DNA from 2 places in the Bacillus sp. HSf4 genome. Region 1 is predicted to be linked to the other one. Evidence: riboswitches for the same ligand, from Rfam matches in the RefSeq annotation. Region 1 holds a riboswitch; the other holds the start of a gene.
What was found. Region 1 has a riboswitch for S-adenosylmethionine ahead of metN (methionine ABC transporter ATP-binding protein MetN). Riboswitches for the same ligand answer to the same signal wherever they lie in the genome.
Positions count from the first base shown of each region.

Region 2: linked by a shared signal. The riboswitch ahead of mtnW (2,3-diketo-5-methylthiopentyl-1-phosphate enolase) and the one ahead of metN (methionine ABC transporter ATP-binding protein MetN) in region 1 are both predicted to bind S-adenosylmethionine.

Region 1 is NZ_CP120679.1:3,499,443-3,503,066, forward strand. It holds gene metQ (methionine ABC transporter substrate-binding lipoprotein MetQ) at 1-380, opposite strand, end outside; gene P3X63_RS18215 (methionine ABC transporter permease) at 394-1,062, opposite strand; gene metN (methionine ABC transporter ATP-binding protein MetN) at 1,055-2,080, opposite strand; SAM riboswitch class I at 2,185-2,292, opposite strand; gene P3X63_RS18225 (SCP2 sterol-binding domain-containing protein) at 2,495-2,842, opposite strand; gene P3X63_RS18230 (thioredoxin family protein) at 2,963-3,271, opposite strand; gene P3X63_RS18235 (toprim domain-containing protein) at 3,289-3,624, opposite strand, start outside.
Region 2 is NZ_CP120679.1:1,534,192-1,537,815, reverse strand. It holds gene P3X63_RS07845 (methylthioribulose 1-phosphate dehydratase) at 1-309, opposite strand, end outside; gene mtnX (2-hydroxy-3-keto-5-methylthiopentenyl-1-phosphate phosphatase) at 267-968, opposite strand; gene mtnW (2,3-diketo-5-methylthiopentyl-1-phosphate enolase) at 965-2,182, opposite strand; SAM riboswitch class I at 2,271-2,370, opposite strand; gene P3X63_RS07830 (pyridoxal phosphate-dependent aminotransferase) at 2,421-3,611, opposite strand.

The sequences.
Region 1 (3,624 bases):
TCTTTCAATGATTTATACTTTTTAGAGTAAATCCCGAATGGCTCAAGATGGACTGCACCGACATTGACTAAATCGTAGTCTTCGTTTTCTTTCATTTCCTGTTCAAGATAAGGAACATGCTGGAAATAGTTTGCATCAAGATCTTTTGAAGCGAGCGCTTTGTTGATCAGTTTGTAATCGGTGAATTTCTTGATTTTAAGCTCATAGCCTTTTTCTTTTAACAGCGGTTTTGCCTCTTCAAGAATTTCGGCGTGCGGCGTCGGCGTCGCTCCGACTGTGATCACTTTGCTGTCTTTATCTCCTTCGCTGTTCGATGACCCGCATGCGGCAAGTACGCCGGCAAAAATGATAAGTAAAGCCGTTAATAACCCTTTTTTCACTTTCGTATCCTCCCTAACGTTTGTCTAGTTTATTTGTTATAAAATCCCCAATAAATTGGATGATAAAAACGATAGCCAAAATAAAAATCGTTGCAATGACGATAATGTCATTATTGTTCATTTGAAATCCATCGACATATGCAAGGTTGCCGAGTCCGCCGGAGCCGATCGCACCGGCCATGGCTGTGGAACCGATCAGCGCAATCGCTGTTACAGTAATACCGGAAATCAAAGCCGGCATCGATTCAGGCAGCAGCACTTTGAAAATGATTGTCGATGTTTTCGCACCCATTGATTTCGCCGCTTCAATCACACCTTTATCGACTTCGCGGAGGGCGATTTCCACAAGGCGGGCATAAAACGGTGCCGATGCGACGATTAATGAAGGCAGCGCCGCATTAGGACCCAAAATCGTTCCCATGATAAATTTCGTAAAGCTGAGCAATATGATAATTAAAATAATAAACGGAATCGACCGGAACACATTGACAACAGCCCCGATTACCGCATTAATCGGTTTGTTTTCCCAGATGTTTCCTTTTGAAGTTAAATAAAGAAGCAAACCGAGAAGCACGCCGATGATAAATGCAAACAAAAGCGAAATCCCCGTCATATAAACCGTTTCATATGTCGCGTTCCACAGCTGCTCCATGTCTACATTCGGAAACAGTTTTTCAAACACTTGTGATCACCTCTGCTTCTACCTGCCGGCTCTTGATGAATTCGACCGCTTTATTGACCTCATCCAAATCGCCGTCAACATGGATGAACAGCGAACCGTAAGCACCATCCTGCGTCTGCGAAATTTTCCCTTGCAGAATGTTGACTTCAACATCAAATGTTCGGATGATCTGCGTCATCAGCGGCGTTTCGGCTGCTTCGCCGACAAATGTAAGCTTAATCGTCCGCCCGGTTTTCGTTTCTTCAAGGAAATGCTTCAAAGTTTCCTTCGTTTCTTCCGGTTCGGTCACCTGCTGGACAAAGCGCTTGGTCATGTCTTCCTTCGGCTTTCTGAAGACGTCCAATACGTCGCCTTCTTCAACAACTCTGCCGTTTTCCATGACAGCGACTCTGTGACAGATTTTCCGGATGACATGCATTTCATGTGTGATCAGGACAATCGTCAACCCGAGCCGTTCATTGATATCAGACAGAAGACCCAGGATCGAGTCAGTCGTCTGCGGATCAAGCGCTGAAGTCGCTTCATCACAAAGGAGAACTTTCGGATTGTTTGCGAGCGCCCTTGCGATCCCGACGCGCTGCTTCTGTCCGCCGCTCAGCTGTGAAGGATAGGCGTTTTCCTTCCCTTCAAGGCCGACGAGCTTGATCAGTTCAGCGACTCTTTTCTGCCGTTTTGCTTTGCTGACGCCGGCGATCTCCAACGGAAACGCAATATTGTCGCGCACCGTTCTTGACCATAAAAGGTTGAAGTGCTGAAAGATCATGCTGATTTCTTTTCGCGCATCTCTCAGCTTTTTCCCTTTAATTTCGCTAATCGTTCTGCCCGCTACTTCAACTGTGCCTGAAGTGGGCTGTTCTAGTCCGTTCAAGAGACGGATCAAGGAGCTTTTACCGGCTCCGCTATATCCAATAATTCCGAAGATTTCACCTTTTTTGATCGAAAGGGTGACATCCTGGACGGCATTGACATCTCCATGCTTTGACTGATAAACCTTTGAAACACCTTGAAGATTTATCAAAGCCACCACCTGCTTTCTTGCTCTATTCTTTGAGGTCCAATCATATTATGAAAAAAAGCCTTTCTGCACACATGAGCAGAAAGGCTTTGAAAGCTTGGGCCTTTCTCTCATCTTTCAAAGCTTAACGCTTCGTGTGAATTGGCACCATTTCAACATCTGTTGATGGTTGCCGGGTTTCATAGGGCACTTCCCTCCACCTCTCTGGATAAGAGAAACATATATTTATTTTTTGATTATTATGATCGGAATTCTTACAGTAGAATATCATGCAAAAAAATAGTTGTCAACTACTTTTCGTAAGACAAACGGCCTATCCGATCTGATGAACAGATAAAAGAGGCGTGCTGAACGTCCGCCTCCCCCCTTGTCTGCCTTAACACGGTGAAAGTGTCTAATTTTCAACATTTGGAAAGTTTATAATTGAAGGTCGCTGTTTTTGAAGAAACCGTCTGTCAGCCATAAAATCGCTTCGAGCTTCAATAAAGCTCTGAAGGAGCCTTTAACCTTGACGGTGCCGCGCTGTACGAGCTGCTGCAGGGAAATATCTCCATGAAGAAGGTCGATAATCTCGCTTTGCTCTCCAAAAAAAGTCAAGTGAGCTTTTTCCACAGGAGTAGATTTTTCCATTTCCCCCTGTTCGTTGATCGCTAACGTAAAAGCTTCTTTTTCTCCTTGAAATGTAATCAGCAAAGCTGTTGTGGATAATAGAGGTTTTAAAAAAAGAGACCGATCCTCTCTTTCTATCAATCCTGTTTTCTCCAACTGTATAACCTCCTGTAAATTGGTCATACTTACAGATTCTCTGTATACAGCGGGAGTCCTTTATGAATTGCTCGACAAGTTTTTGCGGGTTATTTCCCGAGAAATATGTCAAAAATACCCTTAATCAACAGCATTTTGTTTAATTGTCTCATATAAATAGGAAACGGAATGAAACGCATACCCTTTTTTGACGATCCGTCCGTTTTGATAAAGAATAAAACACGGCACACTTTCAATCTCATGCTGTTTGGCGAATGACGGGGAATAATTGAGATTGTTTTTATAGAAAGGGATGTCGGCGAGCATTTCGTCAACAACCTCCAGCATTTTTCCAGCCAGCTGGCACGTTCCGCAAAACGGCGTGTATAAATAGAGGACACATGTCTTCTGCTCAAGCTGTTTTAATTCTTGTTCCTGAAGTTCCTGCATAGGTTTTACACACCTCATCATAAAAATTTGCTATGCACTCGTATGTTTGACCGGAACAGGATCTCCGCTACATGGCGGCTCGGGGCTGCAGCGACTTCTTTATAGACTTTGTCAATGTATAAATGGGACGCTTCGGGCAGTTCCCTTTTGAGCTGCCGGCGCAGCTTTTCCCCGGATTCATCGGCATCAACCAGTATGTAAACGTCTTTATCATACAGGTTCTCGGCGAATTCATCGAGCTTTGTCTGGCTGATCGTTCCGTTTGTGCAAATAATGTCAATGGGTTCTTCAACGACATGTTTGACTTTCAGTTTATCGGACTTTCCTTCGACGATCATGACTTTTTCGTTTTC
Region 2 (3,624 bases), 2.0 Mb from region 1:
GTCGACGGTATGAACATGAAGACAGCTGCCTGCGTTTGTTTTTTGATAGACATACGCATGGAGCAGCGTTTCCGCCGACGGCTTCAGGGAGTGGCCGCTTTCTGCAGGATTGCCTTCTTGATCCACCAGCAAAAAATCCTCGTCCGTCTCTTTTCGTTTGTCTTTTCCGCTGGCCGTCACCAAAAAGCGAAGCGGAGCCTCCGCTACTTTGATTGAAAGGTTGCCGCTTGTCGCCGGAAACCAGTCTCTTGCCGCGAGCTCCCTTTTTACTTCGGCAAGCTCCTGCCTGCGCTGTTCTCTAACAGCCATTCCTTCACCTCCCGGGTTTCTTCTAGGGCGCGCTTCACATCGTGAAAATCCTGAAACGCGATATGGTTCAAATGCAGAGCCTCACATTCCTTCAGCAAATAATCACGGGCCATGCACAAATCAGAACGCTTTGCAGCCTCAACATCCGTGACGGAATCCCCGATCATCACGAGAAAGTCATCTTCCCCTTTCAGCCTTCGAATGATGGAAGGCTTGCAGCAGCCGCATTCGTTTTCGCACTTATCATCACACAGATGCGGCCAATCAATCGCGATGCTCTCGCCAGTAAAATCCGCCTTGTTGCAATAGATGCGCTCCCTTTCCACGATCCCTTCAAGCAAAGGATAGACGAAGAAATCCATGCCTCCGCTGACGACGTAAAAGGGAATCCCGCACTCATCAAGGAATGCAACAAACTCCTTAAAACCGGCGCGGATCTCCGCTTGCTCGAGTACAAATGCCGTCATCTCTTCCCTGAGGCTGCTCTCCAGAAGGGCAAACATGCCGCCGACTCCCTCTTGGATCGATATTTCCTTGGAGAGAACACCGTCTTTTAAGGCAATCCATTCGTTTGGAGCGAATTGTTTCATGATGCTGATGATGTTGTCGTTCGTTGTAATCGTCCCGTCAAAATCGCAGATGATCAGCGGCTTTCTCATACGGGAATCTCCACTTTCCCCCATTTATCCAAAGCGAGCTTTAAATCGCGGGACCGTTTTGCTTTTTCTTCGACAGGTTCGCCTTGAAGAACGGCTTCTATGATCGCTCTAAACGCCCTGCCCCCGCCTGTTGCTCCGTTTGGATGGCCGTGAATTCCGCCGCCCGCATTGATGATGTGGTCAATACCGAAGTCTTTCATCAAAAGCGGAACCATGCCTGGGTGTATGCCGGCCGACGGCACGGCAAATGACGGCTGAAAAACATCCTCTTTCGTGCATTCATCATGAATGGCGAGCGCTTCCCGCTTTTCGAGCGCGACGCTTCCGTACGGGGAAGGAAACAGGCTGAAATCCGCCCCCAGATAACGGGTCAGCTTTCCCAGCAAAAGCGAATGGGAAAAACCGTAATACGGCGAAGAAGCCAATGCGCCGCTGACGGCCGGATGAGCCATGATCGCAAGCGGAATTTCGTCGTCTTCGGCCAGGCTTTGGAGGACGTCCAGCCCATAGGCAAACACATTGAACAGCAAAACGTCGGCCCCAAGCTCAGCGGCCTTTTTCGCTTTGTCTTTCAGCTCCATCGTCCTTCCTGTCAGATTGACGGCGTAAAGCGTTTTGTGTCCGGTTTCTTCATAGGTGCTTTGCAGCACTTTTTTCCCTTCGGTGATCCGCTTTTCAAAAGGAGCGTTCCCGGTTTCAAACAAAATCTCATCATCCTTGATCAAATCGACACCGCCGAGCGCCTGCTGCCTCAGCTGCTCCTTCAAATCTTCCATATCGCGGCCGATGACGCCTTTGAAAATGCTCATCAGAAGCGGCCTTTCAAATTCGCCGATCTTTTTGCGGATGCCGTAGATCCCGAATTTCGGTCCCGGCAGCGATTGCTTAAAGTCGTTTGAAAACGAAAGATCCGTCAATTTGATTTTCCCGTCAAGCGACAGCTTGCCAAAAACGGTCGTCAAGACAGCCGGAATATCCCTCGTAAAATTGGCTTCCGGATAGGCGATCGTGACCACCGCCTGTTTCTCCCCGCGGGCGCCTTCCGTTTCTTCAACGCGGACGACGCGTCCTTTGTGCTTTTTTAATTGTTCCTGTTTCAGCTGCGGCAAATCCGTCCAGGATCCCACCGTCAGGCCGAGCGCAATTTGCTCCGCCCGTATTTTTGGATCGCCTCCGGGATCTGTCAGGACATATGTTGCCAAAAGTTCACTCATGCTCTTTAGCTCCTTCCTGTTTCCCATGCATACAAAAAAACCTCTTTTTGCGGCTGTGCTAAAAAGAGGTTTCGTTTCTCACTTCGAATCCTTATCTCTCAGCGCCAGCTGCAAGAATTAGCACCGTGCTTAAAAAGTCGGTTGCCGGGCTTCATCGGGCTCGTCCCTCCACCTGCTCTTGATAAGAATATTGATTTTTATAAATTATTTTGAATTATCCCACCGTTTTCCTTAGTTGTCAATGAGGGACTGCCGATTTTTTGAAAATGTTCAGCCTGGCGATCCTGCTTGCCGCTTCACGCAAGCGTTCCTCACTTGTAAGAAGACCGACTCGTACATAGCCTTCACCATGCGGACCGAATCCGATGCCCGGCGCTGTCGCGACATTAGCCTTCTCCAGCAGCAAATCCGAAAATTCTTCAGATGTAAAGCCTTCGGGGACGGGCATCCAGGCAAAAAAGGAGCCTTCCGGAAACGGGGCGTCCCAGCCGATATCCCGGACAGCCTTGATCCAGACGTTCCGCCGTTTTTCATATCGTTCATTTTGCACGTTCACACAGCTTTGATCTGCGAGAAGCGCGACGGCGGCAGCATCCTGCACCGCTTTAAAAAGGCTGACATACATATGGTCCTGGTAGAGATTCAGCGCTTCGATCACAGAGGCGTTTCCGACCGCAAATCCGACTCTCCATCCCGCCATATTGTAGGTTTTGGACAGCGTATAAATTTCGATCCCGGCTTCCTTAGCGCCGTCTGTTTGCAGAAAGCTCACCGGCTTTTGGCCGTCATAGCCGATCGCCCCGTAGGCAAAATCATGAACGACACAAATGCCGTGCGCTTTGGCAAACCCGACGGTTTCTGCAAAAAACGCCGGTGTGGCCTGAGCTCCGGTCGGGTTGTTCGGATAGTTCAAATACATCAGCTTCGCTTTTTCTTTTAGCTCAGAGGGAATGTCGCTGTAGTCGGGCAGAAAATGATTGTCCGCGGTAAGCGGCATCGTTTCCATCTTCGCTTTGGCCAGCTCAACACCCGACCAGTAATCCGGATATCCCGGGTCGGGAACGAGCACGGTATCCCCCGGATTTAACAGGCATTGCGGCAGCTCTACAAGGCCCGCTTTTCCGCCGAACAATACGGCAACTTCCCGCTCAGGATCAAGGGAAACACCATACTCCCTTTGATAAAATTCGGCTGCCGCCTCTTTCAGCTTGCGGCTCCCGCGAAAGGAAGAATAGCGATGATTTTCAGGATGATGCACGGCTTTTGCCATCGCTTCAACAATATGATCCGGTGTCGGCTGATCAGGGTTTCCCTGGCCGAGATTGATGACATCATGACCCGCTGCCATCTTTTCATTCACCTTTTTGACCAGTGATGCAAAAAATTGTTCCGGAAGCTGTTTCAGCACATCAGAAAACTCAAATTTCATTTTTTTCACCCGC